Regions from separate parts of the Hungatella sp. L36 genome, predicted to be linked through region 1. Evidence: predicted binding sites of a transcription regulator. Region 1 holds the regulator's gene; each other region holds the start of a gene.
The links. Region 1 encodes NrdR, which represses ribonucleotide reductase genes. Its sites were predicted from a motif close to CACAANATNTTGTG; they were not measured.
Positions count from the first base shown of each region.

Region 1 (4,252 bases):
TTACAGATACTCGTTCGTGCTGTATAATAGGTAAATATATACAGATTTACAAACAGACAGAATGGGAGGCAGGATATGGAAGAAGACAGGCTGTATGGATATGATGGTCCTGATTCCAGAAGGGAACCGGTGGAGGAAGGGCTGACACCAGCGGAAGGGCTGGCCGGCGCGGGAGAAAGACCGGTGAATACAGAGGAAGGACCGGCGAATATAGAAGAGAGTCGGGCAGCTGCAGAAGAGGGGCAGGCAACTGCAGAAGAGAGTCCGGCAACTGCAGAAGAGGGGCCGGTAAATGCAGAAGAGAGTCCGGCAACTGCAGAAGAGAGTCCGGCAAATGCAGAGAAAGAACTGGCGAATGCAGAAGAACCAGCAGCAGAAGACGCAGCTGACCGTTACGACACGCAGAACAGCGGAACGGGATCGGATTTCCATGAGTTGAATGGATATCCGGATACCGGAAGCAGACAGTATGAGAGCTGGGGCAGAGAAGAATACAGGCAGAACGATAACTGGCAGCAGGACAACCGTGAGAGGGGCGACTGGCAGCAGGACAGCTGGCAGCAGGACAACCGTCAGCAAAACAACTACCAGCAGCCCAACTACCAGCAGCCCAACTACCAGCAGCCCACCCCCCAGAACAGCTATTACCGGGACGAATACCGGCAGGCGGCTAATCCTGCGTATACACAGCCTCAAAAGCAGAGCAGCATGGCGTTGGCTTCCCTGATCATGGGGATCATCGGGATCGTTACATCCTGCTGCTGTTACGGCGGGGTGATTTTTGGCAGCCTGGGAATCCTGTTTGCGCTGTTGTCCAAAATGGGAGATACGATGGAGGGATATGCGAAGGCAGGTCTCATTACCTCGATTATCGCGCTGTTTCTGGCGGCCATGGCAATGATATTTCTATTTGGAATGATGAGTTCATCCCTTCTGTCAGGAGGTGCTTTTTAATGAAGACAACGTCAACGGAACTGAAAAAACGTGCGAAGCTTACGCTGTCAGGCAACTATGGAACAGCCGTGGGCGCCATGCTGATTGTGTATGTCCTACTGATCGTCGTTATTATGATTTTTATCGGTATATCTGCAGTCAGCACACTCTCCTGGATCGGCGAACCCGGCTTCAACCGGGGAGGCTGGATTCGCTCATTGGCAATCGAGATGGTGATTTATTTCATTGCGATCCTTTTGGTTTACCTCATAATGGTCGGAATACGAAGGATGTTCTACCATATGTGTACAGGCCAGCCGTATTCACTGGGAGATATGTTGTTTGCCTTTACTCACAGGCCTCAAAGATTTTTAGGCGTATACTTTATCAACCTGGTATTTGGTATGATCATTGGAATCCCATATTTTGTGGTAAGCGTTTCCGCCCGTATTACGGGTTATATCCCCATACTGGCAGCGCTTCAGTTTCTGATGTATCTGCTTCAGATAGTCGGAATCGTCGTGTATAGCCTGCATTTTAAAATGGCGGTTTACCTTCTGATGGAAGATCCCGAGCGGACGGTGATCAGCTGCTTCCGGGAGAGCGCGGCGCTCATGAAAGGGAACAAGGGCCGCCTGTTTTATCTGGGAATCAGCCTGATCGGGATGTATTTGCTGGGGTTCGGATCGTTTGGAATCGGGTTTTTATGGATTTTACCGTATATAGAGACGACCATGATTCACTTCTATCTCGATATGAGCGATGGACCTCGCCGGGAAGAAGCATATGATTACGAGGAACCGGTTTATGACGGCAGAAGCTGTGACGGCCTTTACGGAAATGTACCGGAGTAATAATTTGTATCACACATAGGAAATGCGCATAGAATACACTAAGGAATATAGAAGGTGCAGGCTATGCGCATTTCAGATCTTAAACAAAAAGAAGTGATTAACATCTGCGACTGCAAACGCCTTGGCTATGTGGGCGACGTGGATTTTGATATGGATACGGGCTGTCTTCTGGCGATTATCGTTCCCGGGCCGGGCTGCTTCTGTGGATTTCTGGTCAGAGAAAAAGAGTACATCATTCCCTTCTGTGACATCTGTCAGGTGGGGAGAGATATTATCCTGGTGAAAGTAGATCTGGAAAAAGCTGAGGAAAAATGCAAGATATAGTGTAATATGTGCTTGCGAATCTACGGATTGTGGGGTATGATATACATAATTAAAAAGTAACGGATCCGGAGCCGCGAAAAAATGTGTATTTTTTTTCGCGGTTTTGGGCCCTGCACAAAAAACAGTGGGATTTCTCATTTCTGAAAAGAAGGAAAGAGAAATCGCCCAACAGGAGGATAGCGACGTGAAATGTCCATTTTGTAATGAAGCAGATACAAAGGTCATTGATTCAAGACCGGCGGATGACAACAGCTCCATCAGACGCCGCAGGCAGTGTGAGAAATGCGGAAAGAGATTTACAACGTATGAAAAACTGGAGACTCTGCCGCTGATGGTTATTAAGAAGGACGAGTCCAGAGAAGTCTATGAACGTTCCAAGCTGGAAAAAGGAATCCTTCATTCCTGCCACAAGCGTCCCGTTTCTTCCCAGCAGATTGATTCCATGGTGGACGAGATCGAGACACAGATATTCAATATGGAAGAGAAGGAAGTCTCCAGCTCCGCGATCGGAGAGCTTGTCATGAAAAAGCTGCAGGAGGTCGATGAGGTCGCATATGTCCGTTTCGCCTCCGTATATCGTGAGTTCAAGGACGTGAATACGTTCATGGAAGAGATCGGAAAATTATTGAAAAAGTAGGAAGATGTATGTTTAACAGATTTTATCCGGATGAAGACGTGGCCTCTGCGTATGACATTCCGTATGACGCCCTTTATAAAAAGGGAATCAGAGGCGTAATCTTTGATGTAGACAACACCCTGGTGCCCCATGACGCGCCGGCGGATGAGAGAGCGAAGAACTTGTTTTCTCATCTGCGGGCGCTTGGCATGGACACCTGCCTGCTTTCCAATAACAAAGAGCCGCGGGTGGCAGCTTTTGCAGAAGCTGTCGGCGGCTCTAACTATATCTATAAGGGCGGAAAGCCGGGCGTGAAGAATTATAAGAAGGCGATGGAGCTCATGGGGACGAGCTTAAACAGCACGATATTCGTGGGAGATCAGCTGTTTACCGACGTCTACGGGGCCAAACGGACGGGAATCAGGAGCTTTCTGGTGAAGCCGATCAATCCGAAGGAAGAGATTCAGATCGTATTAAAACGGTATCCGGAGGCACTTATCTTATTTTTTTATCGCAGGGACAAAAAGAGGAGACAGTATGATAAGCGGAAAAAGTAAAGTATGCGGAGTCATGGCGTATCCGGTGGAGCACTCCATGTCACCGCTCATGCATAATTATTACTCGGAAAAGACAGGAACAGATCTCGTCTATGTACCGTTTAAGGTGGAGCCGGGACGTGTGGAGGAAGCGGTAAAAGGAGCCTACGCCCTTAATTTTACCGGCATGAATGTCACGGTTCCTCACAAGCAGGAGGTCATGAAATACCTGGTGGATATTGACGAGGACGCAAAAGCCATCGGTGCCGTCAACACGCTGGTGCGGACCGACGGCGGCTACAAGGGCTATAACACGGACGCGGCAGGACTGAAACGAGCCATGACGGAGGCGGGAATCGAAATCCGGGACCGCACCTGCATTCTGTTCGGAGCGGGCGGCGCGGCCAGGGCGGCAGCCTGCGTGCTGGCGAAGGAAGGCGCGTCTGTGATTTATGTTCTGAACCGGAGTTTGGAAAAGGCGGAGGCCCTTTCTGAGATCGTCAATGAGCGGTTCGGCCGCAGAGTCATGCTTCCCATGGCCCTGGACGATTACGGAAAGCTGGAGTGCAGCTCCTGCCTGGCGGTTCAGACCACCAGCGTAGGGATGCATCCGAACGTGGATCACGCCCCGGTGGAGGATGCGGAATTCTATAAAAAGATCGATACGGCGGTAGACATTGTGTATACGCCGATGGAGACGAAATTTATGAAATACGTCCGGGCAGCCGGCGGCAAGGCCGTGGGAGGGCTCGATATGCTGATTTACCAGGGCGTTATCGCCTACGAGCTGTGGAATCCGGAGACCGTGTTTACCAGAGAGATGATCGACGGTGCGAGAGTGCTGATGCGGGAAGAACTGGAGGCGGCGCGATGAAGAACGTGATTTTGATCGGCTTCATGGGGGCCGGTAAGACAACGGTCGGAGAACGGTACGCAAAGAAGCACGGTCTCCCCATGGTGGATACGGACTGGCTGATCGAAGAGCGGGC
Region 1 covers NZ_JACOPC010000010.1:217,414-221,665, reverse strand. Annotated here, with positions in the region: gene H8S80_RS22095 (hypothetical protein) at 76-954, shown strand; gene H8S80_RS22090 (DUF975 family protein) at 954-1,787, shown strand; gene H8S80_RS22085 (PRC-barrel domain-containing protein) at 1,851-2,111, shown strand; gene nrdR (transcriptional regulator NrdR) at 2,296-2,748, shown strand; gene H8S80_RS22075 (YqeG family HAD IIIA-type phosphatase) at 2,757-3,284, shown strand; gene aroE (shikimate dehydrogenase) at 3,265-4,137, shown strand; gene H8S80_RS34380 (shikimate kinase) at 4,134-4,252, shown strand, end outside.

Region 2 (4,252 bases), on a different contig from region 1:
TGCCGATGGGTCGCGGATCGATGATGCAGCCGGAAATGCCGATGGATCGCGGATCGATGATGCAGCCGGAAATGCCGATGGGACGCGGATCGATGATGCAGCCAGAGATGCCGATGGGGCGTGGAGTTATGCCGCAGCCGGAGATGCCGATGGGGCGTGGAGCTATGCCACAGCCGGAAATGCCAATGGGCCGTGGCGCAATGCCGCAGTCGAATGCACCGATGGACTCAGGTACGGTCGCTCGCCGGGAGGTAATGTCAGGCCGTGAATCAGCCGTTCGCCCAGAAATGCCGACGAATTCCGGTTCTATGAATTCATCCTGTGATATCGATCAGTTTCCGGTAGGCATGGCATACGTTCCGTGGCAGCGCTGGCAGCAGGTCTATCCGGTTGAAAAAGCAATGAACAGAGGGACAATTTTCCCGGATCTGGATAAACCGTTTTCCATGGGGAGGTGCAGATAATGGCAAATACCGATATGAACTGCAGCGCTCTGCTTCAAGCAGTCTATGAGGCGAGCTTCGCTATGGACGATGTGATTCTCTATTTGGATACTCATCCCAGTGATCAGGATGCGCTGAATTACTACCAATATGTATCAGATTTACGGAAACAGGCAATGGATGCCTATGAGGCTCAGTGCGGCCCGCTGATGTTTGACGAAGTCCGGTCCGATAATTACTGGACCTGGGTCAACAATCCGTGGCCTTGGGAAGGAGAGTGCGGCTGATGTGGAGATATGAAAAGAGATTACAGTATCCGGTAAATATTACAACACCGAATCCGAAGATGGCGACGTTTATTATGAGTCAGTATGGGGGACCAGACGGCGAAATGGGTGCCTCCATGCGCTACTTATCCCAGCGCTACGCCATGCCATATAAGGAGTGCAAGGGACTCCTCACGGATATCGGAACAGAGGAACTCGCTCATCTTGAGATTGTAGCGACGATCGTTCATCAGCTCACCAGGAACTTAACGCCGGAGCAGATTGTGGAATCTGGCTTTGGTCCTTATTACATTGATCACACCACGGGTATCTGGCCGCAGTCTGCGGGAGGAATTCCGTTTAATGCCTGTGAGTTTCAGTCGAAAGGCGATCCGATTACCGATCTGGTAGAGGATATGGCAGCGGAACAGAAGGCCCGGAGCACCTACGACAATATTCTGCGCGTAGTGAAGGATCCGGAGGTCTGTGATCCGATCCGTTACTTAAGGGAAAGAGAAGTGGTGCATTTCCAGAGATTTGGAGAGGCGCTGCGGATTACCCAGGATAATTTAGACAGTAAGAATTTTTATGCTTTCAATCCCAGCTTTGATGTAAAGAATAATTGCTGATAAAAAGGGAGGGGCCGGCAAGAGGGGGATTCTTGCCGGCCAGAGTATGAAAAAAAGTTTTGTTTGGTTTTTCTCTGTTACATGTATTACTATACATGGGATATGTGAAGAATTTTTGATGAAATTATGAAAAAAATGTGTACATTTGAATGGGACAAGTATCAGGTTAGTAGTTGAAACCTTTACTCAAGATATTGTGTATACAGTATTTCAGCTTATTGCATGTTGTGACTTCACGGGAAATCTGGTATATTTGTAAGAGTATTGTAAGAGCAAATGAGACACAAGGAAAGAGGGGACAGGCATGATTTTAGTAGCAAAACGTGATGGGGCAATCGTGGAATTTCATCTGGAAAAGATCTCCGAAGCTATAAGGAAGGCGTTTAAGGCAACGGGGAAATTTTATACGGAAGATATTGTGGAACTGCTGTCGATCAGAGTGACGTCTGATTTTCAGGGGAAGATGAAGGGCGACCAGATTGCGGTCGAGGATATCCAGGACAGCGTGGAGAAGGTGCTGGAGGAAGCCGGCTATACGGACGTGGCAAAGGCATACATATTATACAGGAAGCAGCGGGAGAAGATCAGGAATCTCGGTAAGACAACGCTGGATTATAAAGATGTGGTGGACAACTATGTGAAGGTGGAAGACTGGCGGGTGAAGGAGAACTCTACGGTCACATACTCTGTGGGCGGTCTGATTTTAAATAACTCAGGCGCGGTTACGACCAATTACTGGCTGACGGAAATCTATGATAAGGAAATCGCCGAGGCTTATATAGGCGGTGATCTTCATATTCATGACCTGTCCATGCTGACCGGTTATAGCTGTGGATGGTCTTTAAAGAGGCTTCTGATGGACGGGCTCGGCGGAATTACCGGAAAGATTACAGCATCTCCGGCGAAGCATCTGGCCACGCTCTGCAATCAGATGGTCAATTTCCTGGGAATTATGCAGAATGAATGGGCGGCATCCCAGTCATTTTCCTCTTTTGATACGTATCTGGCGCCCTTTGTCAAGGCGGACAACCTCTCGTATGACCGGGTGAAAAAGTGTATGGAGGCCTTTGTCTTTGGCGTAAATACGCCGAGCAGATGGGGGACTCAGGCACCATTTTCCCATATTTCCCTGGATTTGATGGTTCCGGAGGATATGGCATCGCAGAAGGCCATCGTGGGTGGACAGGAGATGGATTTCACCTATGGGGAGTGCCAGGCGGAACTGGATATGGTGGACCGGGCATTTCTGGAGACTATGCTGGAGGGCGATGCCAGCGGACTCGGTTTTCAGTATCCGATCCCGTCCTATGGACTGACTCCGGACTTCGACTGGTCTGATAATGAGAGAAACCGGCTTTTGTTTTCGCTGGCTTCCCATTACGGTACGCCGTATTTTACGAATTACGTCCGCAGCGGACTGACACCGGGAGATGTGAGAATTTCCTATGACGGGGTAACTCCTGATTTACATGAGCTGCGCAGCAAAGCAGGCGGTTTCTTCGGATATGGGGAACATACGGGATCGATCGGCGTGGTTACGATCAATTTGCCGAGGATTGCATATCAGTCGAAGAACGAGGCGGAGTTCTATGAGAAACTGGATGAGAAGATGGATCTGGCGGCGCGTTCCCTGCGGACGAAGCGTGAGGTAATCTCCAATCTGCTGAAGAACGGCCTGTACCCATATACGGCCTGCTATCTGTCTGATTTCAGCAACCATCTTTCGTCCATCGGCATTATCGGGATGAATGAGGCCGGCCTGAATGCACCGTGGCTGGGAGAGGGCATGGAATCTGAGAAGACGAGACAGTTTGCCGCTGCCATGTTAAATCATATGAAGGAAAAGATCGTGGGATACCAGCTGGAATACGGGGATCTCTACGGTCTTGAGGCGACGCCGGCTGAGTCGGCTACCTACCGTTTCGCCATGCTGGATAAGGAAAAATTTCCTGGTATCAGGACGGCAGGGCACGAAGGAGATGCACCGTATTATACGAACAGTACGAAGCTGCCTGCGGACTACGATGGTTCCCTGGAAGATGCTCTGGCGAATCAGGATCAGCTGCAGCCGCTTTATACGGCAGGAACCGTGTTCCATGTTTATATGGAACGCGAGTTTGACGACTGGAAGAAGGCGCGGGATCTTCTGCACGACATAACGACCGGTCATGATATTCCTTATTATACGCTGTCGCCGATCTACTCTATCTGCCAGTCCTGCGGATATCTGCCGGGAAGGCAGAACGTGTGTCCCAAATGCGGAGGCCGCGCCGCGGTCTACAGCAGAATTGCCGGTTATTACAGACCGGTTCACGACTGGAACGAGGGGAAGGCACAGGAGTTCAAAAACAGAATCATGTTCCGTGTCTGAGTTTTGGCTATCCTGTAAGCAGCAGTGAATTTTCCGATTATGCACATCTAAGGTATATTCGCATATGATATAGTACAAACCTGATAAATTAAAGGAGATCAATCATATGTGTTGTTGTAATAATAGATGTAATGTAAATTGTGGATGTAATTGTGGATGCGGTTCCTGGAGCTGTGGATGCGGAAATAACAATAATAACAATAATAATTCCTGCTCATGCAGACCGAATGACTGGGCTAACTGCCAGTTCCGCCGCGGCTATGCTGCAGGCTTTAACGCAGGTTATGAGACCGGCTTCAGAGATGGCTTCTGGGCAGGCAATAATAACAACGTAATGCCGATTACGGCTCCTGGCACCGCTGCTGAAGGCGGATGCGGATGTGGCTGCCGCTAATCACCTCGTAAAAATGGATATTCGCTGACACGATAAGATCCGCCGGCACGTTGAGTGCCGGTGGAAACAGTAAAAAGAAAAAAGAAAAGCCAAAAGCCAAAAGCCAAAAGCCAAAAACAGAAAAGCTTTTATGAAACGCAGAGATGAGC
Region 2 covers NZ_JACOPC010000013.1:152,091-156,342, reverse strand. Annotated here, with positions in the region: gene H8S80_RS34425 (spore coat associated protein CotJA) at 1-464, shown strand, start outside; gene H8S80_RS25115 (spore coat protein CotJB) at 464-730, shown strand; gene H8S80_RS25110 (manganese catalase family protein) at 730-1,338, shown strand; gene H8S80_RS25105 (ribonucleoside triphosphate reductase) at 1,643-3,709, shown strand; gene H8S80_RS25100 (hypothetical protein) at 4,051-4,252, opposite strand, start outside; gene H8S80_RS35165 (DUF6783 domain-containing protein) at 4,234-4,252, shown strand, end outside.
Region 2: the regulator NrdR is predicted to act here: its motif matches at 1,524-1,537, upstream of H8S80_RS25105 (ribonucleoside triphosphate reductase).

Region 3 (4,252 bases), on a different contig from region 1:
TACCTACGGTATCCTGATCCAGGTGGATAAGGAGCGGCCGGAATATTTGAACATGCGCTGCGTCTCCAAAGCGCAGACGGGAGACTTAAGCGGGGCGCTGGACGATTATAAGCGTGCAGCCGAACTGGATACGGAGAAAAATGCTCCGGGCAGGGCGGAGGCGATTCTCGCGGCCGGAGCGGCGCTGGAGAACCAGGGAGCATCCGCCGAGGCCATGACGCTCTATGAGAGCGCCCAGGCGGAAGGAATCGAAAATGCCGAGCTGTACAACCGGATGGGCCTCTGCAAATTCGGGGAAAAAGATTATGAGACGGCTATTACCTATTTCGCCCAGGGATTATTAAAGCCGGACGCGGCCTCGGTGCCGGACCTGATCTACAATCAGGCGGTTGCATACGAGTACAAGGGAGACTTTGACAAGGCGCGGGAGCTGATGGAGCAGTATGTGGCAGGAAACAGCTCAGACGAAGAAGCCGCGCGGGAACTGGAGTTTTTAAAAACAAGGTAATGGATTAGGAGATCAATGGCTGATTTAGTGGAGTTAAAGGAAATCGAAGAGCGGGTCATTCTGGTGGCCGTGAGCACGGAAGAGGAAAGCCTGGCAGCAGCCTCCTTAGAGGAGCTGGAGGAGCTTGTGGAGACGGCGGGAGCCGTCACGGTGGACAAGATCATCCAGAACCGGGAACGGATTCATCCGGGGACGTATCTGGGCAAGGGAAAGATCGAAGAGGTGAAGGAGCGCGTCTGGGAGCTGAATGCCACTGGCATTGTCTGCGATGACGAGCTGTCGCCCGCACAGCTTCGGAATCTGGAGGAGGCACTGGATACGAAGGTGATGGACCGTACCATGGTAATTCTCGACATTTTCGCTTCCAGGGCGACAACCAGGGAAGGTAAGATCCAGGTGGAGCTGGCCCAGTTGAAGTACCGGGCGGCCAGACTGGTGGGACTGAGAAATTCGCTCTCCCGTCTGGGCGGCGGAATCGGAACGAGAGGTCCCGGCGAGAAGAAGCTGGAGGTGGACCGTCGTCTGATTCACGACCGGATCGGCCAGCTGAAAGCGGAACTGGAGGATGTGAAGCGCCACAGGGACGTGGCCAGGCAGCAGCGGACAAGGAACCATACTCCGGTGGCAGCCATTGTGGGTTACACCAACGCGGGAAAGTCCACGCTGCTCAACACGCTTACGGACGCCGGAATTCTGGCGGAGGACAAACTCTTTGCCACGCTGGACCCGACAACGAGAAACTTAGAGCTTCCCGGCGGGGAGCAGATTCTTCTGACTGACACGGTCGGATTTATACGGAAGCTGCCCCATAATCTGATCGAGGCGTTTAAGAGCACACTGGAGGAGGCAAAATACTCGGACATCATTCTTCATGTGGTGGACTGCTCCAATCCCCAGATGGATATGCAGATGTATGTGGTCTATGAGACGCTGAAGGATTTGGGCGTTCACGACAAGGAAGTGATCACAGTCTTTAATAAGATAGACGCGGCAGGTGAGATGAGGATTCCCCGCGACTTATCTTCCGATTACCAGGTGAAGATTTCGGCAAAGACCGGGGAGGGACTGGACGAGCTCCTGAATCTGCTGGAGAGTATTTTGAGGAGCAGGAAAGTATTCCTGGAGCGGATATACCCCTATCAGGATGCCGGAAAGATACAGCTGATCCGGAAATACGGCCAGCTTTTGAAGGAAGAGTACCGGGACGACGGTATTTTTGTCAGCGCCTATGTGCCTGCGGAGATGTATGCAAACCTGATTTAAAATGGCAAAAAGCATAAATGTACGGCTGCGGAGCACACCGGTCGAATTGGTGGTTGAGAAACTGTGTAAGGTGTGCTATACTGACAGACAGTCCGCAGTTTTGCGATAAGTGACTCGAAGCTTATAAGAAAACATAATAAGACACAATATATGGTTTTAATGTTTTTTGCGAAACCAGATATTGTGTTTTTGTTTCTCTTCTGCTATAATAAACAATGCACCGGTTAAGGCGGTGTCAGGGTTGTAAAAGGAAAGGAGTCAGGTATAAATGATATCAGTATTGAAAAGAGATGGGGAGGTCGCTGAATTCAGTCTGAATAAGATAACGGAAGCGATAAAGAAGGCATTTAAGGCTACAAAGAAGGATTTTAATAATGAGATTCTGGAGCTGTTGTCCCTCCGTGTTACGGCGGACTTTCAGGAAAAGATGAGAGACGGCCAGGTAACGGTTGAGCAGATTCAGGACAGCGTTGAGCACGTCCTGGAGCAGACCGGTTACACGGATGTGGCAAAGGCCTATATTTTATACAGAAAACAGAGAGAAAAAATCCGTAACATGAAGAATACCATCCTGGACTATAAGGATGTGGTGAACAGCTATGTGAAGGTGGAGGACTGGCGTGTCAAGGAGAACTCGACCGTTACCTATTCCGTAGGCGGCCTGATCTTAAGCAATTCCGGTGCGGTTACGGCAAATTACTGGCTGTCCGAGATATACGATCAGGAGATCGCGGATGCCCACAGGAATGCGGATATCCATATCCACGATTTGTCCATGCTGACAGGCTACTGCGCGGGCTGGTCCTTAAAGCAGCTTCTCATGGAAGGTCTGGGCGGCATTCCGGGCAAGATCACATCATCCCCTGCAAAGCATTTATCCGTGCTCTGCAACCAGATGGTCAACTTTTTAGGCATAATGCAGAATGAATGGGCAGGCGCTCAGGCATTTTCCTCTTTCGATACCTACCTTGCTCCTTTTGTAAAGATAGATAACTTAACCTACCCGGAGGTGAAGAAGTGCATCGAGTCCTTCATCTACGGCGTTAATACGCCAAGCCGCTGGGGTACTCAGGCGCCGTTCTCCAACATCACGCTGGACTGGACCGTGCCGGGCGATATGGCAGAGCTTCCGGCTATTGTAGGCGGTAAGGAAGCGGACTTCAAGTACAAAGACTGTAAGACAGAGATGGACATGATCAACAAGGCCTTCATCGAGACGATGATCGAGGGAGACGCCAACGGACGCGGATTCCAGTATCCGATCCCGACCTATTCCATCACCAAGGACTTTGACTGGTCCGATACCGAGAACAACAGACTGCTGTTTGAGATGACCTCCAAGTACGGTACGCCTTACTTCTCCAATTACATAAACAGCGATATGGAACCCAGCGATGTCAGAAGTATGTGCTGCCGTCTGCGCCTCGATCTCCGTGAGCTGCGCAGGAAGACGGGCGGGTTCTTCGGATCAGGCGAGAGTACCGGATCGGTGGGCGTCGTAACCATCAATATGCCGAGAATCGCTTACCTGGCAAAGGACGAGGCCGATTTCTACAGCCGTTTAGACCATATGATGGACGTTTCCGCAAGGTCCTTAAAGACGAAGCGGGAAGTGATCACCAAGCTGCTGAACCAGGGACTGTACCCTTATACCAGGAGATATCTGGGAACCTTTGAAAATCATTTCTCCACCATCGGCTTAATCGGCATGAACGAGGTTGGCCTCAATGCCGGATGGCTGGGCGAAGACATGACAAGTGTACAGACACAGGAATTTACAAAGAATGTATTAAACCATATGAGAGAGCGCCTTTCCGATTATCAGGAGAAATACGGCGACTTATACAATCTGGAGGCTACACCGGCGGAGTCCACGACCTACCGTCTGGCCAAGCATGACAGGAAGAGATATCCGGATATTAAGACGGCCGGAGCCGAAGGGGATACGCCTTACTATACCAACAGCTCTCATCTGCCTGTCGATTATACGGCGGATATATTCGATGCTCTGGATATTCAGGATGAGCTGCAGACCTTATACACCTCGGGAACCGTATTCCATGCCTTCCTGGGCGAGAAGCTTCCTGACTGGGCGGCCGCGGCGAGACTGGTGCACACCATTGCGGAGAACTACAAGCTTCCGTATTACACGCTGTCACCGACGTATTCCATCTGTGCAGAGCATGGCTATCTGATCGGCGAACACAGCGTCTGCCCGATCTGTGGAAAGCGCGCTGAGATCTACAGCCGTATCACCGGCTACTACAGACCGGTACAGAACTGGAACGAGGGCAAGACGCAGGAATACAAGAACCGTACCACCTACGACATCACTGGATCGGTACTGAAGAAGGGAAGCAAGAGTGCGGAGACGGTGAAGGAAGCCGTTCACAACGCAGAGATTCCGGCTGGTTCCTACCTCTTCACGACCAAGACGTGTCCAAACTGCAAGATGGCAAAGCAGTTCTTAAAGGACGTGGA
Region 3 covers NZ_JACOPC010000001.1:533,002-537,253, forward strand. Annotated here, with positions in the region: gene H8S80_RS02230 (tetratricopeptide repeat protein) at 1-508, shown strand, start outside; gene hflX (GTPase HflX) at 524-1,771, shown strand; gene H8S80_RS02240 (ribonucleoside triphosphate reductase) at 2,040-4,252, shown strand, end outside.
Region 3: the regulator NrdR is predicted to act here: its motif matches at 1,944-1,957, upstream of H8S80_RS02240 (ribonucleoside triphosphate reductase).